3 regions of the Vibrio sp. 1580 genome follow, and region 3 is predicted to be linked to each of the others. Evidence: predicted binding sites of a transcription regulator. Region 3 holds the regulator's gene; each other region holds the start of a gene.

Region 1 (11,132 bases), on a different contig from region 3:
CTTGCTGATTTCTTCACATAAAATAGATAATAAGCTGTTTTCTAATGAAGAAATCTCAGCTCTGCAAACGTTATTAGTTCGCATCCAGAGCACCATTGAAGCCGATAGAAAGGTACGCCAAAGCCGTGCGCTGGCTAACTCCATTGCACATGAAATGCGTAACCCTCTCGCTCAAGTACAATTACAATTTGAAGCTTTAAAACAGCATATAGAGTCAAACGCCTCACTGGATATGCTAAAAAGAGAAATTGATAAAGGTGAAGCCGCTATACAACGCGGTCGACAACTTATCGATATTATTTTACGAGAAGTTAGCGACAGCTCACCAGAGCATGAGCCTTTAGCTCTCACTTCCATACATAAAGCCATCGACCAAGCAGTAAGCCGTTATGGTTTTGAAAACGATCAAATAATTGAGAGAATTAACCTGCCACAGGCACACGATTTTGTCGCGAAGTTAAATGAGACCCTGTTTAACTTTGTCATTTTCAATTTGATTCGTAACGCTATCTACTATTTTGATTCTTATCCCGACAGTCAAATTGAGATTCGTACCCAGGCGGGGGCTTACGAAAACATTCTGATCTTCCGAGATAGTGGGCCAGGTATAGATCGCAGTATCTTACACAAGATATTTGATGACTTTTTCTCGTATCAAAAAAGCGGAGGCAGTGGCTTAGGTTTGGGCTATTGCCAACGTGTTATGCGCTCCTTCGGAGGACGAATAGAGTGCCAGTCTGAATTGAGCGAGTTCACAGAATTCTACTTGTATTTCCCAGTCGTACCAAACGCACCAAAACCAGAGACATTGAGAGCACCGGACTTTGATAACTGGAAAGCAACTCCATCACATTCTGAAAATCATTCAGCTCAACACGTACAAGTATGTAAAGATGCACCAACAGTGCTCATTGTTGATGACAAAGAGGTGCAACGCACCTTGGTACAGATGTATTTAAAAAGATTGGGAGTCAACAGCTTACAAGCAAATAATGGAGCCTCTGCGGTAGAACTATTCCACTCTCACAAGATTGATCTCGTTCTTATGGATGTCCAAATGCCGGTAATGAATGGATTTGACGCCAGCCAACGGATTAAGCAAATCACATCCTCCGTTCCAATCATTGCCTTATCTGGTGAGTCTGGAGCTAGAGAGTTGGAGCTAATTTCGACACTCATGGATGACAGGCTCGAAAAGCCCACCACGTTAAATGCACTTCAAGTCGTCATCCAAAGATGGTTACAGAACGAGAATTTTGCACCTTCCAACACTTTTTAATTTGCAAATATAGAATTGGCACTAGATGTGCATTATTGGAGTAAATCGAATTATCCAGAAGGTCAAGCAGGCTGCAAATGAGTAGCGTATGAGCTTGATAAGGAGATCGCCATGTTACTTCATCGACATACATACTACGGCTTGATTCATCATGGAATCAAAACACTGTTACTTGATCGCTTAGGCCACTATACAGAAGAAGAGTATCATCAATATCTGACCCTGATGACTGGTAAATCCACTTGCTTCACGATGTCTCTCGAAGAGCTAGAAGCAACGGTCGATAACTTACTGCGGGAAGGCTATTTAGAAGATGTAAAAACGCTTATTTCCCAATATCAACGTGTGGCTTAAGGTTTAAAACTCTCAACTCTATTGCCGCTTCACGCGGCAATTTTTATTCCTTCCATTTGCTGTTTCGACGTGGAAGAAGCTTGCGGGCTGTACGATATACTAAGCGTTACTATTCTTACCTTAACTTCCTCAGTATTCACATCTTGTCAGATTCCGTTAGACTGTCTTCAATTCAACAATTAGGTAGATTTTGCCATCATGAAGCAGATCCTAGACTTTATACCACTCATCGTTTTCTTCGCTTTATACAAGCTGTACGACATCTACGTGGCGACAGGTGCACTGATCGTAGCAACAGCCATTCAGCTTGTCGTCACCTATGCGCTGTATAAGAAAGTCGAAAAGATGCAGCTAATAACATTTGTTATCGTCACTATCTTCGGCGGCATGACCCTTTTCTTCCACGACGACAATTTTATAAAGTGGAAAGTCACCATCATTTACGCGATTCTGGCGATTGGCTTAGCAGTGAGCCACGCATTGGGAAAATCAGCCATCAAAGGTATGCTAGGCAAGGAAATTACGTTACCTGACGCTGTTTGGGCAAAGATTAACTGGGCTTGGGTTGGCTTCTTCTCATTCTTCGCTGGCCTAAACATTTATATTGCTTACGAATTGCCGTTGGATGTTTGGGTTAACTTCAAAGTATTTGGAATGTTGATCGCGACATTTGCTTACATGATTGCGACTGGCTTTTACATTTATAAACACATGCCAAAAGAACAAAAAAATAACTCATCCGATGTGTCCACTGATGAATAAAAACTCAGTTTTGCTATAATCCGCGACTTCACAGCGATCTTAGGGTCGCTGTTTTGCTCCATGTATCAGTAAACCGCTCAAACAACGTACCGTTTTCAGACCATTCTTGCTGCTGTAAACCAACTTTCTCTGGTCCGGTATCTGCGGTTTTTTAAGGACCTTTGGTTCTAGGTATTTACTATGTTGGCGCTTAGTTTGAGCGCCTTTAAGATTTAGGATGTCACAATGAGTCAAGAAATTAGCTCTCCGAAAGGTCAAATGCTGCTTCGTACCCTTGCAATGCCTGCAGATACAAACGCCAATGGCGATATTTTTGGCGGTTGGATAATGTCTCAGCTCGACTTAGCAGGCGCGATTCTGGCAAAAGAGATCTCTTGTGGTCGCGTTGTCACCGTTTCGGTATCAAGCATTACGTTCAAAAAGCCTGTTGGTGTGGGCGATGTCGTATGCTGCTACGGCGAATGCACTAAGATCGGCCGCACATCCATGAGTGTCGATTTGGAAGTATGGGTCAAACCCGTCAAAGCTCACGGTGTTGGCGAACGCTTCATGGTTTGTGATGCGACCTTCAACTACGTAGCCATTGACAGTGAAGGTAAACCACGTCCGGTTCAGAATTAGTCAACCTACAACGCTAACAGTTAGAAAGGACCTCACATTTTCTGTTGTTCACTTGTGAGAGACACAAAAAAGGCGTTAAATTAACACTTTACCCTACCAATTAAGGAACTATGCTATGTGGTATGTCATCTTTTCACAGGACGTTGAGAACTCGTTGGAAAAACGCATGAGCGTTCGCCCACAACACTTGGGTCGCTTACAAAAGCTACAAGACGAAGGTCGCCTTCTTACAGCTGGTCCGATGCCTGCGATAGATTCTGACAATCCTGGTGAAGCTGGATTTACGGGCTCAACTGTCATCGCTGAATTCGCCTCTCTAAAGGATGCTAAAGCGTGGGCAGAAGCCGATCCTTATGTAGCGGCTGGTGTTTACGATCATGTAATCGTGAAACCGTTCAAAAAAGTGTTTTAATTTATGAAAAAATTACTGTGTCTTTTCTTGGTATTTGGTGCTCTGGCTGGCTGTTCATCAACCGATGATAATCAGCGCCAACTTGAGCTTATGGCATCAAACCGAGCAGGAGTCTTGTCTGCGGGCCTCCCTTTAGAGTACGGTCCACTGCAAATAATGCGTGTCTCATCCAACAAAAATGTTGTAGAGATGATGATGATTTATAACGATGGCGCACTCGGTGCAAAGCCGTTAAATCAAGTACTGAATACCAGTATCTATACCTACTGCAGCAACCCAGAAGTTCGCAAGCAAATTGATATGGGCTTGATGTATCGTATTAAGGTACGTAATTCTCGCGGTCAGTTGATGGCAGATGAGTTGGTTTCCGCACAGACTTGTACTCAGGTGAAGTAGCTACAGTAATTTTTGTTGCTTTCGGCATGAGACGATGATTCGCTATTATTGGATAATCTGAAAACGAAAGTTAACAATTAAGAATAGAAAAACGGAGACCACAGTCTCCGTTTTTATTTGCTGTAACGATGTGTTACGCCAGCTCAGCACGGAGCTTCTTCGCCGCTGAAACCAGATTTGCCAATGCGGCTTCTGTCTCCTTCCAGTTTCGTGTTTTCAGACCACAATCTGGGTTTACCCACAAACGTTGAGCCGGAATTTTTTCTGCCGCTTTCTTGATTAAACCTTCAATCCATTCTTCCGTAGGAATGTTTGGTGAGTGAATGTCATAAACACCAGGGCCAATTTCGTTCGGGTAATTGAACTCTTCAAATGCTTTCAGCAGCTCCATATTTGAGCGAGATGTTTCAATGGTAATGACGTCCGCATCGAGTGCCGCAACCGAATCAATGATTTCATTGAACTCGCTGTAACACATATGAGTGTGAATCTGAGTTTCTGGTTTTGCACTTGCCGCAGAGACCTTAAACGCATTTACGGCCCATTCTAAGTACGCTTTGTGATCGCGTTTTTTGAGTGGTAAACCTTCTCGAATGGCTGGCTCGTCAATTTGAATGATATTGATGCCTGCATCTTGCAGGTCAGACACCTCATCACGTAGTGCCAAAGCAAGTTGCTGCGCAATTTCTTGACGTGTGATGTCTTCACGTGGGAACGTCCAACATAAAATCGTTACTGGTCCAGTCAACATGCCTTTCATCTGTTTGCTGGTTAGCGATTGTGCGTACGTCGACCATTCAACTGTGATCGGTTTTTCACGTTCAATGTCAGCAACTACAATGGCAGGTTTCACACAGCGAGAACCATAACTCTGTACCCAACCAAATTTGGTCGTTTGAAAACCCGCCAAGTTCTCAGCGAAGTATTCCACCATGTCGTTACGCTCTGCTTCACCATGAACTAGCACATCTAGGTCGAGCGCCTCTTGACGTTTTACTGCGTCAGCAATATGTCCTTTAAGTGCTTGGATATATTCAGACTCAGATAATTGACCTGTACGATAAGCACTGCGCTGAACACGAATTTCACCCGTTTGAGGGAAAGAACCGATTGTCGTGGTTGGCAACAGAGGCAAGCCCAATACTTCAGCTTGATGCGCAGCACGCTCCGCGTAAGGTGCGCTGCGCTCGGCAAGTGACGCAGTAATACTGTTTAAACGTGCTTGAACTTGTGGCTTATTCACATGCGTTGCCGTTTTACGTGCTTTGATTGGCTGGCTGTAGGTATCACAAGCGAGAATCGCATCTTGATCACCATCGAGTGCGCGGCCAAGCAAGGCGACTTCTGTTACTTTTTGTTTTGCGAACGCAAACCAGCTTTTCACTTCCTCACTGAGTTCTGTTTCCTGTTCCAGATCAACCGGGCTATGTAGCAAAGAGCATGAGCTCGCAACCCAAAGGTTGTCGCCCAGTTTTTCTTTTACTGGCTGTAGACGTTCAAGTTGCGCACTCAAATCCGAGCGCCACACGTTACGACCGTTGACCACGCCAGCAGACAGCACCCACCCCTCCGGTAGTTTGGCAACCACGTCGTCAAGCTGCTGAGGCGCGGCAGATAAATCGATATGTAAACCATCCACTGGTAGCTTTACAATTTTGTCTAGCGTATCGCTTATAGAGTCAAAGTACGTCGTTAGCAGCACTTTTACATCGCTTCGAATCACTTGGTACGCTAGCTTGAACGCATCAGCCCATTTGCTTTCTAGCTCCAGTGACAAAATTGGCTCATCAATCTGAACCCACTCAACACCTTGACTTGCGAGCTTTGCCAAAATAGCTTGGTAAGCCGTAAGCAATCGTGGCAGTAGCGTCAGGCGATCGAACCCTTCTTCTACCTCTTTACCTAAGTAAAGATAACTGACTGGACCAAGCAAAACTGGCTTCACTTTATGCCCAGCTTGGGTTGCTTCGTTGACTTCTTCAAACAGTTGAGGCCAACTCACTTCAAATGTATCGTCCTTGCTAAATTCAGGTACGATGTAGTGGTAGTTTGTGTTGAACCATTTAGTCATATCCGATGCTGCAGCGCCCGCACAGCCGCAACCCGCTTGAGATTGACCGCGACCCACTTTGAATAGCGTATCCAAATCAGGGAAACCGTCTGCGTGACGTTTTGGCACGTGACCCAGTAACAACGTGGTCGTCAGTACATGATCGTACCAAGCAAAATCGCCAGCGGTGGTAAAACTCAAGCCAGCATCTGTTTGCGTTTGCCAGTTTTTAGCGCGCAGATCTGCTCCAACCTTTTTAAGCTCTGCTTGATCAATTTCTCCGCGCCAGTATTTTTCCTGAACGAATTTTAATTCTCGTTTTTCACCGATGCGTGGATAACCTAGTACGTGCGTTGTTGTAGCCATGTCCCTATTCCTTTCTCAATTTTGTTCAATTTGTTTGGATCAGAGCATCTTTCGGTAAAGAATAAGATGTCTGGATGGCTAAACTATCGCTCTCATCTGCGGTTTGAACAACGTCCATTTATTCAACTTGTTTATTAAAAAAATTCATCATGAGGCGACATGATTCGCAAATAAACACAACAAATAGACGTCTAGACGTTTACATATCCATTTTTTGTCGTTAAGTTATTTACACGATTGCTATTCTGTTCATAGCGAGCAACAAAGGATGAAAGGAATTCATGATAGAGCTAAAACATTTGCGGACACTCACTTCGCTTCGAGACACTGGCTCTCTAACGGCAACAGCGACCGCTTTACATCTCACTCAGTCGGCACTGTCTCATCAGATCAAAGATTTGGAGGCGCGAATTGGAGGGCAACTGTTCCTGAGAAAGACTCGTCCGGTGAAGTTCACTTCAGAGGGAGAAATCCTATTGCGTCTTGCAGAAGATATCCTTCCGAAACTCGCAAGAGCAGAAAATGATTTAGCGAGCTTGAAAGAAGACGTCAATGGCCGATTACATATGGCCATTGAATGTCACTCTTGCTTCCAATGGCTAATGCCTGCACTTAGGGAGTACCAACTTGCTTGGCCTAGCGTAACATTGGACTTTTCCTCTGGTTTTGGCTTTGAACCACTCCCAGCTCTATTGGCAGGCGAACTCGATCTCGTTATTACTTCCGATATCCAACCTCGATCCGAAGTCCACTACGAGCCTCTATTCGACTTTGAAATGCGTTTAATTACCGCAACCAACCACCCATTGGCGGAAAAAGAAATTATTGAGCCGCAAGATCTCGCAGATCAAACCATGCTCTCTTATCCGGTTCAAAAACAAAGGCTAGACGTCGTAAAACACTTTCTTCAGCCAGCAGGAATAGAACCTGCGAAATGGAAGCAAGCCGACAACACTCTCATGTTAGTTCAGATGGTCTCTGCTGGATTAGGGGTGGCGGCACTACCCAATTGGGCGATTTCTGAATTTTCTCGCCAAGGTCTTATTACCAGTAAACCTTTCGGCCAAGGCTTATGGCGTCGCTTGTTTGCTGCAACGCGTCACTCAGAGAAAGAAAAGCGTTACTTACAAGCTTTTTTCGCAACCGCGAGGCTACAATGTAAAAGCCACCTTGACGGAATCAAGGTGGCTTAAAAGATTTGGATTATGAAAGGCTTAGCGTTGATATGCTTTAAATTGGTTAGTCAATGGATCGTACTGATAACCGAGCATATCAAGCTTGCCGACTACAGACTCTACATCCATCTCATACACTGATACTAACTCGTCAAAACTGTCGCACTCTAAACGTAGCTTTTCGTTGACGATACCTAGCAAAATAGTGCTGTCCAGATTACCTACATTGCTTAAATCCATCGCGACTCTCCTCTTCGACAAGGTATATAAACAAGCGTAGTAGTAATCACGCGAATTTAAAGTGAGTGCGATCTAAAACGTGATCACCTTATACCCAAGCACCAAGAAAGCACTTGGATATAAGCCGTCTAGCTTTGTCTTTAGAATAGAGGTTAAGCCGCGAGAGAGAATAAACCTTGCAGGCTCGTCATCGACGCGAGTGCTAGCAACAAGGCAACGCTCAGTTGCACCTTTTCTGGTTTCTTATGCGTAAAAATATGCCAACACCACACAATAATTGAAGAAATTAACATAGCTAAAGACAGCAAGATTGGCTGTGTTGCAGCGTTCAGTGCAGCTTCATTTAACTGGTAAGAAGCAAACAACGTTGCGATGACTAATAGCATTCCAGACACAATGCCCGTAACTGGTAAAATACGGTGAAATGCCTGTAATCTGCTGCGAGCTATCGTAAGCAGCAATTGAGAAAATGACGCCCCAAGGAAAAATATCATTAGCGCTATCGCTATCGATGCTGGCCAGCTTGATTGCTCAAATACTTGAATACTCACATACGCAAAGGCCAAACCATTCGCTAAATGCATCGCCCATAGTGGCCCTTTTTCACGCGTTTTCTTGGTTTGAACCTGAGAATAGAAGTAGAAAATAGCAAACACGATCATAAATGCTTCAATGCGAAGTGACGCAACAGCGAGCCACAATACAGCTACTGCAGGCAACATTTTATGAAGACGTCCTCGCTGACCAGGACAAATATCGCCCTTGATTAGAAGCAAAGTCAGTAGCGCTTGTGCGCCAAATAGCATCGGAGGGAAAGTAACCAGCAATTGTTGAATCATGTTGAATGCACGCTCAAAAGTCATTTTGGGGGGCGATAATATCAAATCAACTATCGCCAAACCACCGAAAGTCGGCCCCCAAATGAGCTAAAACGGTAAGACAATTTTATTCACAGAGAAGCAAGATACTTCAACGCGTCTTCCTGCGTTAAAACTCCACGGTACTCTTCTTTGGTATTACACAGTACCCAAGGGAAACGAATCCCGGTTTTAACCAACTCTCGAATAACAGAGACAGGTAAATCCTCATCAACCAACACAAATTCGGTGCTCATTATCTGATTAACAGGACGTTTCCAAATTCGGCTTTCTCGTTCAGTTTCTCGCTCTGTTCCCATCGAAGGCGTTAGGTGTAAATTCACCGTCTCTTTCGTAATTAACCCAACACAACGATTTTCATTGAGAACAACTAAAGGCGAGCTTGGATTCAAATTCATGTACTCCACTGCCAAGGAGAGCGGTTCTCCAGGGTCCATAGACCTGACTTGTTCATGGCTCAAAGATTGCAACACATCACTTTGCTTAGACTCAATCGCGATGTCAGAGAACAGATGCTCATAACTGTCCGCTTTATCCATCAAATCGACAGGCACGGCAGCAGAAAATAGAAAGCCCTGCATGTAATCGACACCGATTTCTGCCAATACTTGAAGTTCTTGCTTAGATTCCACGCCTTCAGCAACCACTTTTACATTCATTTGCTGTGCAAGCTCGGTGACCATTTTCACAATGTTATAGCTAGTGCTCCCTTTATGAATGTTCTTGACGAATTTTCGGTCTATTTTCAGTAAATCAAACTGCCCTTTTTCTAGATAAGAAAAAGAAGAATACCCAGTACCGAAGTCATCAATCGCGATCTCAATGCCCTCTTTCCGCACTTCCTCTAGAGCTCGAGTATGCTCCTCATCTTGTTCAAAATACGCGGTTTCTGTTAGCTCGATAGTTACTCGCTTAGGGTCTACACCACTGGCTTTAATCAAATCATGCGACCGCTGAAGGATCTGAAGAGAATCCAATTTCGTATTGAGGGAGCGATTGATGGTCACGCCCACTTCCTCGCCATAAATTTCTTGTAAGCGCGGAAAGTGCTTCAACGCAGCTTGGCAGACCACATCATCAAGTGCCGCTATGAGTTCTAGATCTTCAATAATAGCGATCATCTTTTGCGTACAATACGCATCATTTTCATCATAGAAGCGTGCGAGAGCCTCGAACTTAACCACTCTTCCGGTTTGAACGTCGATAATCGGTTGAAAGTAAACGTCCACTAGCCCACTCTCTATTTGCGCCTCCAAAAACGCCTCGAGATGTTGGCGCTTCACTAATTCAGAGTGAAGTTCACTGTCGTAAAAGTTGAAATAGCTGCCTTCACCGGAAATAGAGGACAACATCGCTTGCGCTGCATGTGCTAGCGCTTGTCTTGGTCGGTTCGTATCATAGCCAAGGATTGACACACCAGTTTGGCCTTTAACGATAGTGGCATGCATTTTTGTGCCCATTTCATTTCTTAGCTCATTAAAGAACCCTTTCATGGCAATTTGGATCAAACGAACCGGGCTCAACCATTGACAATGAGGGGTCTGCAAGCATACGACAAACACGTCCCGAGATAACTGCCCCGCAATACTGGTGTAACGACTTCGCATAATAAAATCTGCAAAACCTAATTGCTGTTCAAGCAAGTATCTCTCCGAAAACTTGGGTCTGAGTGTCATAACAATGTTGAGTTCTTTATTTCTGCTTTCATTCGCTAAGGTAGCTAATTGGAGTTCAAATTCTTTCCTCGTCGGTAAAAAGGCAGCCCAATCATGCTGTTGTTCACAACGATTTTTCATCCACAACAACGAAGCAGAAATATCCGTAGAAAATCCCAGATAAAGAATTCGTCCAGAGTGAAACGTAAGTCGGTAAATACAAAGATGATGAGCTTGGTTGCTACCGTTTGCTGTTTTGCTCAGCAAGTTACCACACCAACATCCTTCATCATTAATTTGCTGCCACAGCTGATCATAAAACGCTTGGCTATGGTGAGAGGTACTGAAAATATGAGTTTTAAGCCCAACCAGATCTCGGTTTTGATAGCCCATTTGTAACTCAAAGGCACGGTTACAACCTAAGATGCGCGTATCTTCATCGGCAACTAAAACGCCTACATTCGGCAAATCAAAAATCGTTTCGAGGATTTTCGCTAACTCCTCGCAACCAGTGATTGTTAATTGTGGAATGATAGTGCCTTGGATAATGCGCTTATTGAGCCTTTCAAAACTAATAGTAACGTGCACTAAGTTAACGTTTTTTAGCATCATGCAACAAGAAAACCGCCCCGTCCGCCAAAGAGTTCCACTTCTAGAATTCGTTGTTTTAGCGTTTCTTGTTGCCCCATCAGCATATGATCAAACAAGTTATTTAGGCTGGTTACTGGCGTACTTATCCCAAATGCCTTTGCCATTCCTTGCTGATCACATTCGAACTCGCGAGTATCAATATCGTAAGACCACTCTATAACAGGAGTTAGACTGGAAGTCGTTTGCATTTTTGGATGCACTGTTGTCGTAGATTCACTCATACCCTAGCCCCTTTTTTTGTAATTAGCCCAAGGCTCAAAATTCACAGTCAATTCGCGACATTCCAGTTGGGA
Region 2 (11,132 bases), on a different contig from region 3:
GAACGATACAGTTGGTGGTGCAAGAGCCATTGGAGACAACACGGTGCTCGTCTTTCAGAGTTTCGTGGTTCACGCCATAGATAATCGTATTATCTAGGTCGTTTGCGCCCGGGTGCGAAAACAGTACTTTCTTAGCGCCAGCTTCTATATGCGCTTGCCCATCGGCTTGCGAACCAAATACGCCAGTGCAATCCAAGACGATATCAACTTCTAAATCACGCCAAGGAAGTAATTCGATTTCGGAGAGGTGGAGAATGCGAATGGAATCATATTCACCGCTGTCATGATGAACATGCAAATGTTCTTGGTCATGGGAAATTTTTTTACCAAAGCGACCATGACTGGTGTCATATTGCAGTAGGTGTGCCATCGCCTCTGGCTGAGCTAGTTCGTTAACCACCACAACCTTGATCTGCTGGTGTTTTCCACTTTCATACACCGCTCGCAGAACATTACGACCTATACGTCCAAATCCATTGATCGCAACCTTTAGCATTTATCCTTCGCCCTACCAAAAATTTCGTGTCACAGATACTACCTGATCAGGCTGACAAACGCACCTGTTGAATCAAAGTAAAGCAGGATTAAAAAAGGTCGAGACTATGCTCGACCTTATTACAACGATAGATAATTAAAATGCGACGTCTAAACCTAACCAGTAGCGACGACCATCTTCAATATATCCGTATTCTTCGTAACTGATTTCCTCGTCCAGCAAGTTATAGATAGCGCCTTTAATACGAGTATTGTCGGTTAACTGGTATGTCACACCGGCGTCCACAAAGGTATAAGCTGGTTCTACAATACTGTTTCTTGATGGGCCAGTAACCGGATCCATTTCTTTACCTCGGTACGTGACTTTCGCCCAGCTCTCTAGATCTGTTGTCGTTTGCCAAGTCACATCCACATTAAACAGATGCTTTGGTAACTGCTGCAGCGGCATGCCTTTGTATTCACCTGTTTTTTGCTCTGAGTCGGTAAATGTGTAGCTCGAGCTAAGGTAAATGGTTTCCGTTAACGGCGATGCTAAGGTCGCTTCAATACCTTGTGTGACGGCTTCATCCACGTTAATACGGTACGTTGGATCTGCGCCCCATTGGTTTGGACCATCAGTACAGATAGTGTCTGGACAAACAACACGTGTGATCTTGTCTTTGAATTCGTTATGGAACGCTGTCAAAGAGACATCTAAGCCAGAATCACCTTGATACAAGACGCTGATTTCTTTGTTTAGCGACGTTTCAGGGTCAAGATCTGGGTTACCGTAGATATTACCGCCACCACTGACTTGCGCCCAGCCAGGAGTAATTTCACGTAATTGTGGAGAACGGAAACCTGTTGCCACACCGCCTTTCACCGTCCAAGACGGATCAACTCGCCATACACCGTAAACACGCGGACTAAAGTGCGCGCCATAGTTTTCGTCATGATCTAGACGACCACCAAGCGTAACGCTAAACGGATCGGCGATTCTCCATTCATCTTCAATGAAAACAGCCCACTGCGTATTCGATGTTTCAGTCTTCGATGACGCTTTGTTGGAGGTGAAATCCTCAAGCTCTGCATGAGTGGCGTCCACACCCGTCGTCAACGTATGGTTTCCGATACCAGTCACCAAGCTCGATTTGAACGTGGTGTTGGTGATCGTCATCTCACGAGATTTGTTCTCGCTCTCTTCTCGCTGTAAGTAAGTATCTGAAATGCCAATCGAATCCCAATCACCGTTGTGGCTTACCGTTACGTAATTACGACGATATTCATTCAGTGAGTCTTCACACCCACCACGACACCCAGTGGTCGGCACTGAAAGGCCCACATTACCACGACGACTTTGTGCCGACGTGCCACCTTCTAATTGCACCGAATGGCGCTCATTAATCTGGTAAGTCAGTTTTGAAGAGATACTCTGCATATCTTTATCTTCATAACCGTATTCGATGTCATCTTCTTCTCTGGTTGTGTACTGACCATATACTTGGAGAGATAAATTTTCAGCCAACGGACCATTAACGAAAAAGTTCGCGCTCTGCTCTCCCCCTGAGCGGCTATTCTCTTGTAGTACCGTGCCCAGTTGAACATTACCTGTCCACTCTAGCGCATCTTTTCGTGTGATGACGTTAATCACACCACCAATCGCATCAGAACCGTAAAGCGTCGACATTGGGCCACGAATAACTTCGATTCGCTCAATCGCTTGAAGAGGAGGTAACCAACCTTGTTCGATACCAGGACCGTCACTATTTGGACGAGTTTCACGCGTGCTTTGACGTTTACCGTCGACCAGTATCAAAGTGTATTTAGAACCCATACCACGGATACTAATGTCGGTGGTATCACCACCACCTGTCACGACAACACCTGGCACACTTTTTAGTGCATCAGTCACATCGCGGTAATAACGGGAGTCCAACTCCTCACGTGAAATAACACTAATACTTGCAGGCGCGTCCGCTTGAGATTGCTCGTAGCTTGATGCAGTTACAACCACTGTTTCCATTTTAGAAACTGCATCATTGGCAAAAACATGAGGGACACTGACGAAGGCTAAAATACCAGTTGCGGTAATAACTGGCAGTCTAAGAGTAGACATCTACATCTCCATAATTGATAATGATTATTATTTTCGAAAGTGAATTATTCACAAATAGAATGAGATGCATAGTGAGAGTTATGGAACGGTTCTTTCCATTTATGGAACTCGTACATAACGCAGTAAGGAGTAAAAGAAATATGCACGACTTAGCATCAATTAGAGCCTTTGATGCGCTCAATCAGCATAAAAGTTTGACAGCCGCTGCTAAAGCCCTTAATCAGCCAAAATCAACGCTAAGTCGTCGCTTGGCACAATTAGAAGAAGACTTCGGTCAGGCTCTAACCGCCAGACAAGGTAATCGATTAGTTCTGACAAGAGCTGGAGAGATCTTTGCCCACTACAGCCGCCAGATTCTTGAGTTAAGTGAAGAGAGTTATGATGCACTTCAAGGTTTAACGAACCAAGTTTCAGGGCCACTGCATATTGTTTGTCACACTGCCTTAGTTAGAAGCTGGCTCGGCGGCGTACTCAATCGTTTTCTTGCTGATAATCCCGATGTTAGAGTTCAACTTACCAGTGACTTTTCTGAGGCGCATCATGACCCAGATTTGTTCATCTGGCTCGGTGAACGTAAAGAGCTAGACTGGCGAAAAGAAGTGCTGGGGGTATTTCGCTATACGCCTTTTGCCTCTCCAAATTATCTAAAACAACATGGGCCTATACCGCACCCCAAAGAACTTGAAGCACATCCATGGATCGATTTTGGTTCAGTGCAAGAAAATGGATTGATGCTAGCACACCCTCAACACGGTGAGTTCTTTTTAGAACCCTTTGTTAGTCGCTTATACAGCGACAACATAGCAATGCAAATAGACAGTATCGCGAATGGTCATGGTATTGGACTGCTGCCGACTTGGACAGCATGCGGCTATGAGAAACATCACCCAGGGCGAATCACACCATGCTTAGAAGGTTGGCTTTCTGAGCCTATTTCCATTAACTGCTATACACCAGCAGGACGACCACCACTGCGCTTATCCGTACTTTTAGACTGCATTCACCAAAGCATTCCACAAGGTTGGAAAACCTGACAAAAATAAAAAGGCCATCATAATGATGGCCTTTCTAACTTTAGCATCTAACAGTTGTCGTTTACGTTCGACTGTTTAGATGGTCCTGCAATTACGCTAGCAATTCTTTAGCTGTGTTCACTACGTTTTCAGTCGTGAAGCCAAACATCTCGAATAGCTGACCAGCAGGTGCTGATTCACCGAATGTTGTCATACCGATGATGCGACCGTCGAAGCCTACGTACTTGTACCAGAAATCCGCAATGCCCGCTTCAATAGCGATACGTGCCGTTACGTCTGATGGCAGTACAGATTCACGGTAAGCAGCGTCTTGTTTGTCGAATGCGTCTGTTGATGGCATTGAAACAACGCGTACTTTCTTGCCTTCTGAAGTTAGTTGCTCAGCGGCTTTCACTGCAAGCTCAACCTCAGAACCTGTTGCGATAAGGATTAGCTCAGGCTTACCTTCGCTATCTTTCAGGATGTAAGCACCTTTCGCGATGTCTGCGACTTGTTCAGCAGTACGCTCTTGTTGCGCTAGGTTTTGACGAGAGAAGATAAGTGCAGTTGGTGCATCTTTACGTTCAATCGCTAGTTTCCATGCAACTGCAGACTCAACTTGGTCACATGGGCGCCATGTGCTCATGTTTGGAGTTACACGTAGAGACGCCATTTGCTCAACAGGTTGGTGAGTTGGGCCATCTTCGCCAAGACCGATCGAATCATGCGTGTAAACTTGGATGTTCTGAATTTTCATCAGCGCAGCCATACGCATTGCGTTACGAGCGTATTCCATGAACATTAGGAATGTTGCGCCGTAAGGAACGAAACCACCGTGCAATGCGATACCGTTGATGATAGCAGTCATACCGAATTCGCGTACACCGTAGTGGATGTAGTTGCCAGAGAAGTCCTCCGTTTCTAGAGACTTAGAACCAGACCACATGGTCAGGTTAGAAGGCGCTAGGTCAGCAGAACCACCCATAAACTCAGGAAGCATTTGACCAAACGCTTCTAGTGCATTTTGCGATGCTTTACGTGATGCAATGTTCGCTGGGTTTGCTTGAAGATCGGCAATGATTTGGTTCGCTTTTTCTTCCCATTGTGCAGGAAGTTCGCCGTTTAGACGACGTTTAAGCTCTGCCGCTTCAGCAGGGTAAGCTGCAGCGTATGCTTCGAATTTTTCATTCCAAGCTGCTTCTTTCGCGGCGCCCGCTTCTTTTGCATCCCACTCAGCGTAAACATCTGCCGGGATCTCAAATGGGCCGTACTCCCAACCTAGGTATTCGCGAGCCGCTTGGATTTCATCGTGACCTAGTGGTGCACCGTGACAGTCGTGCGAACCAGACTTGTTAGGAGAACCGAAACCGATAATTGTTTTGGTACAGATAAGCGTAGGACGTGGGTCCGCTTTTGCTGCTTCAATTGCTGCGTTGATCGCGTCTGAGTCGTGACCATCGACTGCTGGGATTACATGCCAGCCGTACGCTTCAAAACGCTTAGGTGTATCGTCAGAGAACCAACCATCAACGTGACCGTCGATAGAGATGCCGTTGTCATCCCAGAATGCAATCAGCTTGCCTAGACCAAGAGTACCTGCAAGAGAGCATGCTTCATGCGAGATGCCTTCCATTAGACAGCCGTCACCCATGAACACATACGTAAAGTGGTCAACGATATCGTGACCTTCTTTGTTGAACTGTGCCGCTAGTGCTTTCTCTGCGATCGCCATACCAACAGCGTTAGTGATGCCTTGACCTAGAGGACCCGTTGTTGTCTCGATACCAGGCGCGTAGCCGTACTCTGGGTGACCTGGGGTTTTTGAGTGCAATTGACGGAAGTTTTTCAGATCGTCAATAGATAGCTCGTAACCGCTTAAGTGCAGTAGAGAGTAAATAAGCATTGACCCATGACCGTTTGACAGCACAAAGCGATCGCGGTCGGCCCACTCTGGGTTTGAAGGGTTATGGTTTAGGTGAGAGCGCCAAAGAACTTCAGCGATATCAGCCATACCCATTGGTGCGCCTGGGTGGCCTGAGTTAGCTTGTTGAACACCATCCATGCTTAGAGCACGAATTGCATTGGCAAGATGTTTACGAGACGACATGTCTGCTCCTGAGTACATTAAGCGAAACGAAAAGTAGGTCATAATTCTCTCAAAGCCCTGTTGGGTGTGCAAACGTTTTCCAGTCCAAAACCTCACAAATATTGCACCTTTCGCGCCAAATCGTTCGAAGTTCTTAAAATTATCAATAAATCAGGCAAACGTTTGGTTATAACAAAAACCAAAAAAGAGCTTGTAATTCGAGCAATCAAATTTAGAATAGACGTCTAGATGTAGATACACCTACAAAAATTAGTATTAATTTGCGCTGGAGAGTTTATCATTCCCCAGTTTTAAACCAGATATAGTGGAGCTAACATGGCTAAGCACCTGTTTACTTCTGAGTCAGTATCAGAAGGTCATCCAGATAAAATTGCAGACCAGATTTCTGATGCGGTTCTTGACGCGATTCTAGAGCAAGATCCAAAGGCTCGTGTTGCATGTGAGACTTACGTTAAAACCGGTATGGTAATGGTGGGTGGTGAAATCACGACTTCAGCATGGGTAGACATCGAAGAGTTAACTCGTGAAACCGTTCGTGAAATCGGCTACGTACATTCAGATATGGGCTTTGACGCAGATTCTTGTGCGGTACTAAACACAATCGGTAAACAGTCGCCAGATATCAACCAAGGTGTTGATAAAGCTGACCCTAAAGAACAAGGTGCAGGCGACCAAGGCATCATGTTTGGTTACGCTTGTAACGAAACTGAAGTACTAATGCCAGCGCCAATTACTTACTCTCACCGTCTTGTTCAAAAGCAAGCAGAAGTTCGTAAAAACGGCACACTACCTTGGTTGCGTCCTGATGCAAAATCTCAGGTAACATTCCAATACGATCAAGGTAACATCGTTGGTATCGACGCGGTTGTTCTTTCAACTCAACACTGTGATTCAATCTCAACTTCAGACCTGCGTGAAGCGGTAATGGAAGAGATCATTAAGCCAGTGCTACCTTCTGAGTGGATCAACAAAGAAACAAACTTCTTCATTAATCCAACCGGTCGCTTCGTAATCGGTGGTCCTATGGGTGACTGTGGTCTAACTGGTCGTAAGATCATCGTAGATACCTACGGCGGCGCAGCTCGTCACGGTGGCGGTGCGTTTTCTGGTAAAGATCCATCAAAAGTTGACCGTAGTGCAGCATACGCAGCACGCTACGTAGCGAAAAACATCGTAGCCGCAGGCATGGCTGACCGTTGTGAGATCCAACTTTCTTACGCAATCGGTGTTGCTGATCCAACGTCTATCATGGTGGAAACGTTCGGTACTGAGAAAGTATCTCACGACATCATCATTGAAGCGGTTCGTCAATTCTTCGACCTACGTCCATACGGTCTACAAGAAATGCTTAACCTTCTTCAACCTATCTACAAAAAGACAGCGGCTTACGGTCACTTCGGTCGTGAAGAATTCCCGTGGGAAGCGACAGACAAAGCTGCACTTCTACGCGATTTCGCTGGCATCAAATAATCAAGCCAAGCAAGAATCAATCAAGCCCTCGCCTATGGTGGGGGCTTTTTATTTTCAGCAACTTTTATCTAGCCATTTCGGCTCATACCGCCCTGCCCCACAAAGCAGTCCTGTTTCTCCCTCATTTTTATACCGAATAAATTTTAAGCAATTATTTGTAAATTATCCCATCTCCGCCAATAGTTAAAATATTGTTAACTCCAATTTAAATAGAGACGTCGGATGCTGGCGACTGTGGAAGCAACACTTAAGTAAAGACATGAGTCAGGCATCTTTATGGCCGATACCAAACTAAGCCAATGCTCAGATGTAAACTTGAAAAAGTCGCTTCAAGTTTGACTGAACAAAAACCGCTGTCAGTTGGTATAAGCTGATAATGTGGGAATAAATCAAGGAGGAGTTATGCCTCGAACTGTTAATCCATCGGACTTCCACAACAAGCGAAAGGAAGTGCCAGACAACGAATACGCCAGAACCATACCGTGCAATACGGTCAATCTTTCTGCACCTTTTCATTGGCTCGCATTAGGTCTGCATGATTTCGTGCGAATGCCGCTTATTAGTGCTTTCTATGGCATCTGTTTTATGGCAGCAGCCATAGGCATTGTTTTGCTCGTACAGTGGCAAGGCACACACTTGGTCGTCATGCCCAGTTTGATTGTTTACATGTTAATCGGTCCGTTTCTCGCGCTCGGCTTGTATGATGCCAGTTGGGAGAGAGAGCGCGGACACAAAGCAAGCTTGTTCCATTCAATGAAAGCGATCGGTCGTAACTCAACATCTCAATGGGCGTTCGCCGTGTTACTCGCAGTGTGTATGATATTTTGGATGCGCATTGCCGCTCTACTTCATGCGCTCTACCCTTCTGTTCAAGGGGCACCTTTAAGTGAGTTTCTACCCTTCCTTGTCATCGGCTCTTTAGTTGGCTTTGTTTTGGCTTGTGTGGTGTTTAGTATTTCAGCCTTTTCTATTCCGCTCATGATGGAGCGTCGCGTAGACATGATGACCGCTGTATTTACCAGCTTTAATGCAGTGAAATCCAACATTCCAGCAATGATTGTTTGGGCAGCGATCATCTGTGGCGGTATTCTTATCGGCTTTGCGACCTACGGGATCGGAATGTTGTTTACCATGCCAATTCTAGGCTACGGTACATGGCACGCTTACCATGCCACCATCAAGAAAAAACACACACCATAATTAACTGATGCTATGATCTGGCCCTCGCAAATGCGGGGGCTTTTTTATTTGATTTATCGAGGTGAATTGTGGATATAGAACTCAGCTATAAAGCCAAGCAAGTGATGGCGGGCTGTATCGCGATGGCGGAACAAGCTTTCAAACGTTCTTTCCCAATTCCAACAATCACCTTCGACGTCCGTGGGAAAGCGGCAGGAAAAGCCTACCTTCAATTAAATCAAGTACGCCTAAACCCTGTTTTATTTCGCGAGAACACCCAAGCATTCTTAGATGAAGTCATTCCTCATGAAGTAGCACACCTGATTACTTATCAGGTTTACGGGCGAGTTAGGCCTCACGGCAAAGAATGGAAAGGCGTCATGGAAGCCGTATTTAACGTACCAGCCAAAACCACTCACAGCTTTGAAGTAAAATCCGTTCAAGGTAAAACCTTTGAGTATCGTTGTGGTTGTATGACCTACCCTCTATCGATTCGCCGTCATAATAAAGTGCTGCGCAAAGAGGCGACGTACTCTTGTCAAAAATGCCGCCAACCACTTAACTTCACCGGCATTCAATTATCGTAGCCCTTACCTCATAGTGTTACTTGCGTTCCCAAAATAAAGATCGAGTTGATCAAAACCTTCCCTTCGCCACTTATTGTTAACTTACTCATCACTAAAGCTATTTTATGCGTGTTATCATGAATAAAGTCATACTTTATAAAGACTTTTATCATGAAATACTTACTCTCTCTGTTGCTTATCGCGCTTTCTAGCACTGCGATTGCCGCGCCACCGAGCTCATTCTCAGCTGCCAAACGTGAGGCGGTCAAAATTTATCAAGACCATCCAACAAGCTTCTACTGTGGCTGTAACATTCAATGGCAAGGCAAGAAAGGCTTACCCGATTTAGCCTCTTGCGGCTACCAAGTCCGTAAACAAGAAAAACGGGCTGCACGAATCGAATGGGAGCACGTGGTTCCTGCGTGGCAATTTGGCCACCAGCGTCAATGCTGGCAAGATGGCGGACGTAAAAACTGTAAGAAAAAAGACAAAACTTTTCGTTTGATGGAAGCAGACTTGCACAACCTAACTCCTGCTATTGGTGAAGTAAACGGTGACCGTTCGAACTACAACTTCAGCCAATGGAACGGTATGGATGGCGTGAGTTATGGTCGCTGTGAGATGCAAGTGAACTTTAAGCAGCGTAAAGTCATGCCACCAGACCGTGCGCGTGGCTCAATTGCTCGTACCTATCTATACATGAGCAAAGAGTACGGTTTCAAACTGTCGAAGCAGCAAACGCAATTAATGAGTGCTTGGAACAAAACCTATCCTGTCGATAAATGGGAATGTGAGCGTGACGAGCGCATTGCAAAAGTACAGGGCAATCACAACCCATTTGTTCAAGAAGCCTGCCGCGCACTGTAACCTCCGACCTCGAAGCGTTTCAATTACTGATATTGAAACGCTTCTTGCCCCTTGTTTTTTCGGTGCAAAGCATCCATGTTAGGGTTTAAGTTTATTCTCTTGCTGGAAATCTCATGCGTACCCCTCGAATTTATCATCCAGAAACCATTCATCAACTTGGCTCACTTGCTTTAAGTGACGACGCAGCAGGCCATATCGGTCGTGTTTTGCGCATGAAAGAAGGCCAAGACGTTCTCCTTTTTGACGGCAGTGGCGCAGAGTTCCCAGCGGTTATCAGTGAAGTCAGCAAGAAATCAGTTTTGGTTAACATCACCGAGCGCGTAGAAAACAGTATTGAATCCCCTTTAGATCTGCACCTTGGTCAAGTCATTTCACGTGGCGATAAGATGGAGTTCACCATCCAAAAGTCTGTTGAACTTGGCGTCAATACCATCACTCCTCTGATTTCTGAACGTTGTGGTGTCAAGCTTGACCAAAAGCGTTTTGAGAAAAAACTCGCGCAATGGCAGAAAATCGCCATCAGTGCCTGTGAGCAATGTGGGCGTAATGTCGTGCCCGAAATTCGTCCAATTATGAGCTTGGAAGAGTGGTGTAAAGAAGAGTACGATGGTTTAAAGCTTAACCTTCACCCTCGTGCTAAATACTCAATCAACACTTTGCCAACCCCGGTTGAAAAAGTGCGCCTACTGATCGGTCCTGAAGGCGGTTTATCGTCTGAAGAAATCGAGATGACTCGAGAATACCAATTTGAAGAAACGCTACTCGGCCCTCGCGTTCTGCGTACCGAAACAGCGGCTCTGACAGCAATTACAGCCTTACAAGTTCGTTTCGGCGATCTTGGTTAAACGGAGAAAAATAATGATCAAACTCGGTATCGTAATGGACCCAATTTCGTCCATTAACATCAAAAAAGACTCTAGCTTTGCCATGATGCTTGAAGCGCAACGACGCGGCTATGAAATCCACTACATGGAAATGAATGATCTACATCTCGATCAAGGCGTTGCCATTGCAGATACTAAAGTGGTAGAACTAAAAGAAGATCCAAACGGTTGGTACGAGTTCAAATCAGAGCAAACTATCGAACTGTCTGAGCTAGACGCGGTGCTAATGCGTAAAGACCCTCCGTTTGATACTGAATACATCTACGCGACTTACATCCTTGAGCGTGCAGAAGAACAAGGTGCACTGATCGTTAACAAGCCTCAAAGCTTACGTGATTGTAACGAAAAGCTGTTTACAGCATGGTTCCCAGAGCTGACACCTACAACGATCGTGACGCGAAAAGCAGAAAAAATTAAAGAATTTCGTGAAAAACATGGTGATGTCATCCTGAAACC
Region 3 (11,132 bases):
AATGTATAAAGACTGGGGCTTAAAGCACCTAGCAGACAAGGAATATCACGAATCTATCGATGAGATGAAGCATGCCGATCATCTAATTGAGCGTATTTTGTTCCTTGAAGGTCTACCGAACCTACAAGATTTAGGTAAGTTGATGATTGGTGAAGATACCAAGGAAATGCTCGAGTGTGACTTAAAGCTTGAAATGGCGGCTATTCCAGATTTAAAAGATGCGATTGCCTACGCTGAAGACATTCGAGATTATGTGTCTCGAGATCTCTTCCAAGATATTCTTGAAGATGAAGAAGAACATGTTGATTGGCTAGAGACGCAACTTGGCTTGATTGAAATGTCTGGTATTGAGAATTATCTCCAAGCGCAATACGTGGACGAAGAGTAACGATACTTTCTGAGTTTGCATACTCCAATAATAGTAAGAAGAAAGAGCACCTGACTCGAAAATCAGGTGCTTAACCCCGTTATCTGGTCTAATCTCTTTTATTATCGGCTTTTTAAGGATATTGCTCGCAATCTTGCCTATGAAGTTTGATTTCTATCCGATAGAATTTATGCCCCCTTACCTAAAAATAAAAAAGAGAAACGTCCATGTCTGAAGACAACCACCAAGCAGCCACTCCAGAAGAAGAACATCGCCAAAAAGCATTGGATTACCATGCTTATCCAACTCCAGGAAAGATTGCTGTCGAACTTACAAAGCCTGCGGAAACGGCGGGTGATCTTGCCCTTGCTTACAGCCCTGGTGTTGCAGAGCCAGTGCGTGAAATCGCACAAAACCCGGATAACGTGTACAAGTACACTGCAAAAGGGAACATGGTTGCTGTTATTTCTAACGGTACCGCTATTCTAGGTCTAGGTAACCTAGGTCCACTTGCATCTAAGCCAGTGATGGAAGGTAAAGCGTTACTGTTTAAGCGTTTCGCAGGTCTTGACTCTATTGATATTGAAGTTAAGCACCGCACGATCGATGAATTTGTTGATACTGTTGCGAGCATTGCAGACACTTTTGGCGGTATCAACCTTGAAGATATTAAAGCACCAGACTGTTTTGAGATTGAAAAGCGTCTGATTGAGCGTTGTGATGTACCAGTATTCCACGATGATCAACATGGTACTGCTATTGTAACGGCAGCGGGTATGCTGAATGCAATCGAACTTCAAGGTAAGAAACTTGAAGATTCAACAATTGTTTGTCTTGGCGCTGGCGCTGCCGCTGTAGCGTGTATGGAGCTTCTGATCAAATGCGGTGCAATGCGCGAAAAAATCTACATGCTAGATCGCAAAGGTGTGATTCACACTCGTCGTGATGACCTTAATGAATATAAGCAGTTATTTGCGAACAATACAGATAAGCGCACACTAGAAGACGTAATTGAAGGTGCAGATCTGTTCCTAGGTGTATCTGGTCCAAACCTGTTGCCAGCGGAAGCGTTGAAGTTGATGGCTGATAAGCCAATCGTATTCGCATGTTCTAACCCGGATCCTGAAATCAAGCCGGAACTTGCTCACGCAGTTCGTGATGACTTGATCATGGGTACTGGCCGTAGTGATTATCCTAACCAAGTTAACAACGTATTGTGTTTCCCATTCATTTTCCGTGGTGCTCTTGATGTGCGTGCAAGTGAAATCAATGATGAAATGAAACTTGCAGCCGTTGAGGCGATTCGCGAGCTAGCAAAAGAGCCTGTACCTGAAGCCGTATTGAAGGCTGCCGGTGTTGATAAGCTAGAGTTTGGTGCGGACTATATTATTCCAAAACCAATGGATTCACGTTTGCTACCACGTGTTGCAAAAGCGGTTGCTCAGGCGGCGGTTAATTCAGGTGTAGCTCGTATCGAGATGCCTGAAAACTACATGGCAGAGTAATATATCTTTCAGATGTGATACACAAAAAATGGGACGCTATTGCGTCCCATTTTTTATGTCATCCATTTGGCTCGAGGCAAGAGTTATTACCTGAAACCTTTTATCAGGCTTTTTTATTCTTCGTCGAATGACTCAAATTCGATGCCCATTTCCGTCATCAGCGCTTTTACTTCTGTTGGAATATCATCAGGACGGTCTTTACGAAGGTCTTCATCTGTCGGAAGTGGCTGACCTGTGTACGCGTGCAAAAATGCCTCGCATAGCAATTCGCTATTGGTTGCATGGCGTAAGTTATTGATCTGACGGCGAGTACGCTCATCAGTTAGCACCTTTAAAACTTTTAGCGGGATAGAGACGGTAATTTTTTTTACTTGTTCGCTTTTTTTGCCGTGCTCTGCATATGGGCTAATGTATTCGCCATTCCAGTCAGCCATTGCACACCTTCATTTATGTAATCGGTTAAAAATAATTTAGGTGCTGATTTTAGCTGCATTTACCGCCATAAGCAAAGACATATAGACGTCTAGAAGTGTTGACGTCTCATTTTTTGACGAGTAAAGTGAACATAACAGCAAAGGAAGCGTGTTGATCACTTTATGTTACTCATTAGATATAGCGCATTCCTATTTAGAAGTCATTACCCGTGAAAGGATACACCCATGAGCACTCGCAAACCTGCGACCATTGCAGTACGCACTGGTATTGAATCAGACAGCCAATATCATGCTGTCGTTCCACCTATTTATCTTTCCACTAACTATGGTTTTCCTGCTTTTGGTGAAGTGCCCAAGTATGATTACACACGATCTGGTAATCCAAACCGCGGACTGTTGGAAAGTGCGCTATCTGAACTTGAGTCTGGAAAAGGAGCGGTTGTTACTAACTGCGGTACGTCGGCATTAAATTTATGGGTTTCCGCTTTTCTCGGCCCAGATGATCTCATTATTGCTCCTCACGATTGTTATGGTGGTACCTATCGTCTTTTTAATACCCGAGCTAACAAAGGCGATTTTAAGGTTCAGTTTGTCGATCAATCAGACGAACAGGCTTTAGATGCTGCATTGGCACAAAAACCAAAACTCATTTTGCTAGAAACTCCGTCAAACCCTCTGGTTCGCGTAGTGGATATTGCAGCTACTTGTGAAAAAGCGAAACAAGTCGGCGCGTTAGTTGCGGTGGACAATACCTTTTTGACACCCGTGTACCAAAAACCTTTAGAGCTAGGTGCGGATTTTGTTATCCACTCCACAACAAAGTACATCAACGGTCATTCGGACGTAATTGGTGGGGTAATCATCACCAACACAGAAGCGCATGCAGAAGAGCTTGCATGGTGGGGCAATTGTATTGGTGCAACGGGCACACCTTTCGATAGTTACATGACACTGCGAGGTATTCGTACGCTTGGTGCTCGTATGAAAGTACATGAAGAGAGCTCACAGCAGGTACTGGCTTACCTACAGAAACAAGCGTTAGTTAAAACTATCTATCATCCAAGCCTGCCGGAACATCCAGGTCACGACATTGCTAAAAAGCAGCAAACGGGCTTTGGCTCTATGTTGAGTTTTGAGTTTGCTGGTTCGTTTGAGCAGCTAAAGGTGTTTGTGAAAGAGCTCCAACTGTTTTCATTAGCTGAATCATTAGGTGGTGTAGAAAGTTTGATTTGCCACCCGGCATCCATGACTCACCGTGCAATGGGTGAGGAGGCACTGGCGGAGGCTGGGGTCTCTCATCAACTATTGCGTTTGTCTGTCGGTTTGGAAGATGCACAAGACCTCATCACAGATTTAGAACAAGCGTTCGCTAAAGCTACCCAGTAATAGGAGACGATAACAATGACTGTACAACGTCAGCTGCATAAGTTTGGTGGCAGTAGCTTAGCAAACCCAGAATGCTACTTACGCGTTGTGGGTATTCTCAAAGAGTATTCGACAGAAAATGATCTTGTGGTCGTCTCTGCTGCAGGAAAAACCACTAATCGCTTGATTGAGTTTTTGGAAGGGTTAAATAAAGATGGCCGAATTGCGCATGAAGCGCTTCAAAGCTTGAGACAGTTCCAAACTGAGCTAATAGAAAGCTTGTTGGAGAGTGAAGCAAAAGAAGAGCTGTTAGCTTTATTACATGATGAGTTCAGTACTCTCTCGGAGCTGACTGCACCACTCACTAATGCGCAAAAAGCTGCGGTACTGGGACACGGAGAAGTATGGTCTGCTCGCCTATTGGCCGCGTTATTATCTCAACGTTCTATCCCTGCGGTTGCACAAGATGCACGAGCGTTTTTACGTGCAGAAGCGGGAACTCAACCAGAGGTTGATCGCGCTCGTTCATACCCTTTAATTAAAGAGATCCTCGCGCAGCATAACCATAAACGTGTGGTAATTACTGGCTTTATGGCTCAGAACGAGGCAGGAGAAACCATTCTACTTGGTCGTAATGGCTCTGACTATTCTGCAACGGTCATAGGCGCGCTTGCTGAAGTCAGTACTGTCACGATTTGGAGTGATGTTGCTGGTGTTTATAGTGCCGATCCACGTTTGGTGTCTGACGCTTGTTTATTACCGTTACTTCGATTGGATGAAGCCAGTGAACTTGCTCGCTTAGCTGCCCCAGTGCTACACAGTCGTACGCTTCAGCCTGTGGCGCAAAGTACCATGGACCTTAATCTCAAGTGTAGCTATCTGCCAGAGTCGGGTTCTACTCGTATTGAGCGTGTATTGGCATCTGGTCGTGGCGCTAAAATTATTACTTCACTGGATGATGTTTTATTGGTGCAGTTGTCTTTCATGCATGGGCACGACTTCGAAAAAACACAGAGTGATGTATTACAAGCGTTGCAGCGCGCGCAATTAGAGCCACTGGCATTTGAAGCTCAATCCGATCAGCACACGCTACGCTTGGCTTACACCGCAGAAATCGCCGGTGGTGCATTGAAACACTTGCAAGAGCTTGCGGTAGAGGCAGAAATTAAGCTAAAAGAAGGTTACTCGCTCTTAGCTGCGGTAGGTGCAGGCGTTACGAAAAACGCCAATCATTGCTTTGGCTTTTATCAGAAGCTAAAGCACTCTCCGGTAGAATTTATCTCTGAAACAGACTCAGGGCTGAGCCTAGTCGCTGTTTTGCGCCGTACTGATACCGAGGCGTTGGTTCAAACGATTCATAGCCAGTTGTTCCAAGCGCAAAAACGCGTGGCAGTGGCTTTATGTGGCAAGGGTAATATTGGTTCTAGTTGGCTAAATTTATTTGCTACGCAAAAAAGTGAGCTCGAAAAACGTCATGGTATGAGCTTTGATCTTGTCGCGGTTGTGGATAGCCAAACCTATTGGTTCGATGAGCAAGGTATTGAGGCGGCGAGTGTTGCTGAACGATTTGATGATGAAAGCATAGCAAACAATGGGGATTGGCTGGCACGTTTGGGAGCGCTTAAAAGCTATGATGAAGCCGTCGTGCTTGATGTTACCGCGAGTAAAGAGTTAGCTCAGCGCTACGTAGAAATCGCACAGCAAGGCATTCATTTGATTTCCGCTAACAAAGTGGCCGGTTCCGCAGATAGCCAGTACTACCATCAGGTTCAAGATGCATTCGCTAAAATTGGTCGTCATTGGCTATACAACGCAACGGTTGGTGCTGGGTTACCGATAAACCATACCGTGCGAGATCTTCGTGAAAGTGGGGATGAAATAGTCGCTCTATCGGGTATTTTCTCGGGGACGCTATCATGGCTGTTCCAACAGTTTGATGGTTCTGTGCCATTTAATGATTTAGTCGATCTTGCTTGGCAGCAAGGTTTAACCGAACCTGATCCTCGTTCTGATTTAGATGGCTCTGATGTAATGCGCAAGTTAGTCATCTTGGCTCGAGAGTCGGGCCTAGATATAGAACCAGACAGCGTTAAAGTTGAGTCTTTGGTGCCAGAAGAATTAAGAGAACTGAGCTTAGATGATTTCTTCGATAATGGAGCGTTGTTGAGTGAAATACTTCAAGAGCGTCTGACAAAAGCACAGAGAAACGATCAAGTGCTTCGCTATGTGGCGCGTTTAGAAAAAAATGGTAAAGCAACGGTGGGAGTCGAAGCGTTATCTCGTGAGCACGCGCTCGCCAACTTATTGCCATGCGATAACATTTTTGCCATAGAGAGCAAGTGGTACAAAGATAACCCTCTGGTCATTCGAGGACCAGGCGCAGGCAGAGAAGTGACAGCCGGCGCTATTCAATCCGACCTCAACCGATTGGCTGGTTTATTTTAAAGTTGCGATTGACCTAAAAACCCTGGAATTAATCCAGGGTTTTTTATTCCCCTATCAGTGCCATACTGAAGTCATAACCCGTGCAAAATGGTGAGATGATGCTCAAGTAGAAACTTGAACTATCTTCATTATTAACTTGAGAAAAATTCATAATTACAAGGTTGACATTAAATCGTATTCAATACATTCTGTAGACATATAGACGTCTAAACGTCGATTTTAAGGATTTGTTTTCGTGGCGGAGTGCCGCAGGGAGAGTAAGATGGGATATACGCACGCAGGCCATATCGACGCCTTGAACCAGAATATTGCTGAGTTATCAGATAACATCAATGTATCGTTTGAGTTTTTTCCGCCAAGCAGCGCTAAGATGGAAGAAACACTTTGGAATTCAGTGCACCGTCTTAAAACGCTTCAACCTAAATTTGTTTCTGTGACTTACGGTGCGAACTCCGGCGAGCGTGACAGAACACACTCCATCATTAAAGAAATTAAAGCAACAACCGGATTGGTTGCCGCTCCCCATCTCACTTGTATTGATGCGACTCGTGAAGAGCTGATTAATATTGCCGATGACTATTGGAACAATGGTATTGAAAATATCGTCGCTCTGCGTGGTGATATTCCTCCAGGTGGCGGTGCGCCTGATATGTATGCCTCGGATTTGGTTGAGCTGCTGAAATCACGCCACGATTTCGATATCTCCGTTGCTGCATTCCCTGAGGTTCACCCTGAAGCTAAAAGCGCACAGTCTGACTTATTGAACCTAAAACGTAAGGTAGATGCAGGTGCAAACCGTGCTATTACTCAGTTCTTTTTTGACGTTGAGTCTTACCTGCGATTCCGTGACCGTTGTGTCGCAGCAGGAATTGACGTAGAGATTGTGCCAGGAATTTTGCCTGTATCGAACTTTAAGCAAGCTTCTCGCTTTGCGGCACAGAACAATGTGAAAGTACCAGGATGGATGAGCAAACAATTCGATGGCTTGGATGATGATCCGGTGACTCGCCAGCTTGTAGGAGCTAGCCAAGCTATTGATATGGTGCGTGTACTGAGTCGTGAAGGGGTTAAGGATTTTCACTTCTACACACTAAACCGTGCAGAGATGACTTACGCGTTATGCCATACGTTGGGTGTTCGTCCTCGCGCAGTAGTCGGTGCGTAAACCTAGTTTCAAAAAGATAAAAGGCTTGCCAAGTGGCAAGCCTTTTTCGTTTTATCAAAGCAAAAGGAGTTTAACCAATCACTTCAAGTTCAGTTAGAACTTCTTCTGCCCAAGTGATCCAAGTTTCACGTAACAGTAGGTTACGGCGAAGCGTTAGACGTTCTAGGCGAGCTTGTTTATCTAAAGTTGACGGCGTTGCGTAGTAAGCCGCTTCAATTTCTTTGTAGTGAGAAACCAGTTTGCGAGACTCTTCAACTAGCTCGGCGAGTTGGTCACGGAATGGAGCCGCTGGTTGAACGGCACATGCCATCAATTTCGCTGAAAACTCATCACGAACTGTTGGGTGTGCAGTTGGTTGATCAAACCACTCTCCTAAAGCGCTGCGACCAGCGTCTGTAATGGAGTAAACCTTGCGGTCTGGTTTGCCTTCTTGGGGTTCTAATACGCAAGTAACCAGTTCTTTCTCAGCCATTTTGTTGAGTTCACGGTACACCTGTTGGTGGCTTGCTTTCCAGAAGTAACCGATGCTAGCAGAGAATTCTTTAGTGATATCGTAACCGGTTGCGTCGCGAGTGCTAAGAACAGTTAAGATTACGTGTGGTAATGACATGTCTTCAATCCAAATGGTCAATAAACTTGTAAACAAGCTACTTATACTTTCAGCTGCGCTCTTACTGGCACTTGAGTTTTTTAATGTATAAGTAGCACCAACAATGTTGGTCCTGTCACCTTAAAGCCGTTTATCACCTAGAGAGATGGGGAGTCCCATCAAGGCTGGAGCAGGTATGATTGGATTTATGAGCTCTCAGCAGGCAAGTAGTATATAAATAATAAGCATGAAGTGGAATAGTAGGACAAAATTACCCTAAAAAACTAACATAATAATAAATAGTGTTAACTTGTGGTTTTTTATTCTTTTATTTTGGTATTTTTTGGGTCTCCAGTGGTATATTTAACTGCCTTTGTTTTGGTGCGATTATCCTGTGATAAAAAAAAGCTGAGCATTTGCCCAGCTTTCTATTAAAAATGAAACGATTAGCCTGTGTTGCGCATACCTGCAGCAATACCAGCAATCGTCACCATCAACGCTTCTTCCAAGTTTGCAGAAGCTTCTTCGGTTTGACGCGTGCGGTATAGCAGCTCTGCTTGTAGCATATTCAATGGCTCAACGTAGATATTGCGTAAGCGAATAGACTCGAGTCCCCAAGGGTCATGCTGCATCAAGTTTTCATTGTTCTCTACATTCAGTACCGCTTTGATGTCTTCTTGAAGCTGAGCACGAAGCTTTTCACCGAGTGGACGGAGCGACTCATCCACCAATCGCTCATCGTAGTAGCGAGAGATATCAATATTACACTTCGAGTACACCATTTCCAGCATGCCGAGACGAGTTGAGAAAAATGGCCATTCGCGGCACATCTCTTCGAGCAATGCTTGGTGGCCTTTATCGATCGAGTATTGAATCGCTTCACCTGCGCCTAGCCATGCAGGAAGTACCAAACGGTTTTGACTCCATGAGAAGATCCACGGGATTGCACGTAAGCTTTCTACTCCGCCCTTAGGGTTGCGTTTTGCAGGACGAGAACCAAGTGGCAACTTGCCGAGTTCGAGTTCTGGTGTTGCTTGGCGGAAGTAAGGCACGAAATCTGGCTCGCCACGAACCACATTTCGGTAAGACTCACAGCTTACTTCTGATAGCACTTCCATCAAGTCGCGCCATTCTTGTTTTGGCTCTGGTGGCGGTAACAAGTTGGCTTCCAGAATCGCACTTGCATATAGGTTAAAGCTGTTTACTGCGACATCTGGGAGTCCCAGTTTAAAGCGGATCATCTCGCCTTGCTCTGTTACACGTAAACCGCCTTTCAAGCTTTTTGGTGGTTGCGACAAAAGCGCAGCATGCGCAGGTGCGCCACCGCGACCGACTGTGCCCCCACGACCATGGAATAGAGTTAGCTCAACTCCTTCTTCCTCAGCAACTTTAACTAACGATTCCATCGCATGATACTGAGCCCAACCAGCAGACATAACACCTGCATCTTTCGCTGAGTCAGAGTAACCAATCATGACCATCTGGTGGTTTTGGATAAAACCACGGTAAAGGTCAATCCCCATAAGCTGCTTGATGACCGATTCTGCGTTGTTCAAATCGTCTAGCGTTTCGAACAGAGGACACACATCCATGCGGTAAGGGCAACCCGCTTCTTGTAGCAGTAGATGAACGGCTAGTACGTCAGAGGCAGTACGTGCCATTGAAATAACGTAAGCGCCAAACGCTTCACGCGGTTGTGCTGCAACAATCTTGCAGGTATCCAAAACCTCTTTGACGGGTTCAGACGGTTCCCAATCACGAGGGAGAAGCGGACGTTTAGATGCAAGCTCGTTAGTTAGAAAAGCAATCTTATCTTGCTCACTCCATTGTTCGTAATCACCAATACCTAAGTAGCGAGTTAGTTCAGACAAGACGTCTGAGTGACGCGTGCTCTCTTGGCGGATATCAAGACGTACAAGATGGATACCAAATGCTTTTACGCGGCGTAGTGTATCCAGTAGTGAGCCGTTGGCTATTACACCCATGCCACATTCGTTTAGTGACTGGTAGCAGGCATACAGCGGTTCCCAAAGTTGCTCGACTTTTTGCAGTGGTGCTTTAACAGCCAGCTTTTGACCGTGGATCTTAGCATCGAGAATATCTTTGGTTTCATTGAGCAGAGTGCGTAATTGCTTCAGGATCGCACGGTATGGTTCGTGCTGATCTTCGCCAGCAAGCTCACGGACTTGATCGTTTGAAACTGTCATAGACAGCTCGCTGATCAACTCGTTGATGTCATTGAGATAAAGATCGGCGGCTTTCCAACGAGACAAAAGTAAGACTTCACGCGTAACGTTGTGAGTAACAAACGGGTTACCGTCACGGTCACCACCCATCCAAGAGGAGAAGTGCACTGGGCGAGCATCAATGGGTAAACCTTCTCCAAGGTAAGATTTTAGACGGTCATTCATCTCACGTAGGAAGTCCGGTACTGCTTCCCATAGCGAGTTTTCAACGACCGCAAAGCCCCACTTTGCTTCATCCAACGGAGTTGGGCGTTGTTGTCGAATCACGTCTGAATGCCAGCCTTGGGCAATCAGTTGCTCTAGGCGGCGTTCGGTTTTTCTGCGCTCTTTAGAAGAAAGATCGCTTAGCTCCAACTTTGATAAGCACTCGTTTATCTTGACCAGTTTGTTGATCATCGTGCGGCGCGTAATTTCTGTTGGGTGAGCCGTCAATACCAATTCAATATTTAGATCACGAACCGCTTGGGCAGTGTCCAGTTTGCTCACATCGTTTTGTACCAGTTTAGAAAACAGCGAGTTAATCGCGTCTGGCTCGCAAATGTGCTCTTCACAATGGCGTGAAATCGTGTGGTATTGCTCAGCGATATTGGTGAGGTTTAGAAATTGGTTAAACGCGCGAGTAACGGGCGTTAGCTGCTCATCAGGTAGATGTTTGATTTCTTCGATCAAGCTGTCCCTGTCTGCTTGATTCCCTGCTTGAGCTGATTTGGATAATTTACGAATGGTTTCCACTTTCTCGAAGATTTCTTCGCCATGGGCATCGCGAATGGTGTTACCCAATAAGTGGCCTAACATGCGCACATTACTTTTGAGTGCGGCGTATTTCTCGTTCATTGTCGTCCTGCCTCGTAAAAAAACTACATCCATTGTCCTTGTTAAGACTCCAATCTAGCGAAAAGCACCAGTTATAGTCAAATAAAGCAGACTAAGTTTGCAATTATTCCGCTGTCTCCTGATTTAGAGCAAATTTACGGCAGCCATAGAGTAAGAAGTGAAAATTAATTACAAAATAACAA

What was found. Region 3 encodes MetJ, which represses methionine synthesis genes. Its sites were predicted from a motif close to TTAGACNTNTANANGTCTAA; they were not measured.
Region 1: the regulator MetJ is predicted to act here: its motif matches at 6,424-6,443, upstream of metE (5-methyltetrahydropteroyltriglutamate--homocysteine S-methyltransferase).
Region 2: the regulator MetJ is predicted to act here: its motif matches at 5,927-5,946, upstream of metK (methionine adenosyltransferase).

What each region holds. Positions count from the first base shown of each region.
Region 1 covers NZ_JAWOVT010000002.1:176,720-187,851, reverse strand. Annotated here, with positions in the region: gene R7093_RS03890 (hybrid sensor histidine kinase/response regulator) at 1-1,279, shown strand, start outside; gene R7093_RS03885 (hypothetical protein) at 1,391-1,633, shown strand; gene R7093_RS03880 (septation protein A) at 1,832-2,395, shown strand; gene yciA (acyl-CoA thioester hydrolase YciA) at 2,621-3,016, shown strand; gene R7093_RS03870 (YciI family protein) at 3,132-3,428, shown strand; gene R7093_RS03865 (GspS/AspS pilotin family protein) at 3,432-3,824, shown strand; gene metE (5-methyltetrahydropteroyltriglutamate--homocysteine S-methyltransferase) at 3,958-6,240, opposite strand; gene metR (HTH-type transcriptional regulator MetR) at 6,522-7,433, shown strand; gene R7093_RS03850 (DUF4250 domain-containing protein) at 7,455-7,655, opposite strand; gene R7093_RS03845 (hypothetical protein) at 7,808-8,518, opposite strand; partial or broken gene R7093_RS03840 (EAL domain-containing protein) at 8,605-11,060, opposite strand.
Region 2 covers NZ_JAWOVT010000005.1:17,823-28,954, reverse strand. Annotated here, with positions in the region: gene epd (erythrose-4-phosphate dehydrogenase) at 1-496, opposite strand, end outside; gene R7093_RS09425 (ligand-gated channel protein) at 632-2,590, opposite strand; gene R7093_RS09420 (LysR family transcriptional regulator) at 2,731-3,624, shown strand; gene tkt (transketolase) at 3,716-5,710, opposite strand; gene metK (methionine adenosyltransferase) at 6,026-7,180, shown strand; gene R7093_RS09405 (DUF2189 domain-containing protein) at 7,583-8,380, shown strand; gene R7093_RS09400 (SprT family zinc-dependent metalloprotease) at 8,449-8,946, shown strand; gene endA (deoxyribonuclease I) at 9,097-9,792, shown strand; gene rsmE (16S rRNA (uracil(1498)-N(3))-methyltransferase) at 9,906-10,637, shown strand; gene gshB (glutathione synthase) at 10,651-11,132, shown strand, end outside.
Region 3 covers NZ_JAWOVT010000018.1:57,149-68,280, reverse strand. Annotated here, with positions in the region: gene bfr (bacterioferritin) at 1-388, shown strand, start outside; gene R7093_RS21465 (malic enzyme-like NAD(P)-binding protein) at 595-1,872, shown strand; gene metJ (met regulon transcriptional regulator MetJ) at 1,986-2,306, opposite strand; gene R7093_RS21455 (O-succinylhomoserine (thiol)-lyase) at 2,532-3,692, shown strand; gene R7093_RS21450 (bifunctional aspartate kinase/homoserine dehydrogenase II) at 3,708-6,116, shown strand; gene metF (methylenetetrahydrofolate reductase) at 6,379-7,281, shown strand; gene R7093_RS21440 (PadR family transcriptional regulator) at 7,352-7,891, opposite strand; gene ppc (phosphoenolpyruvate carboxylase) at 8,317-10,950, opposite strand.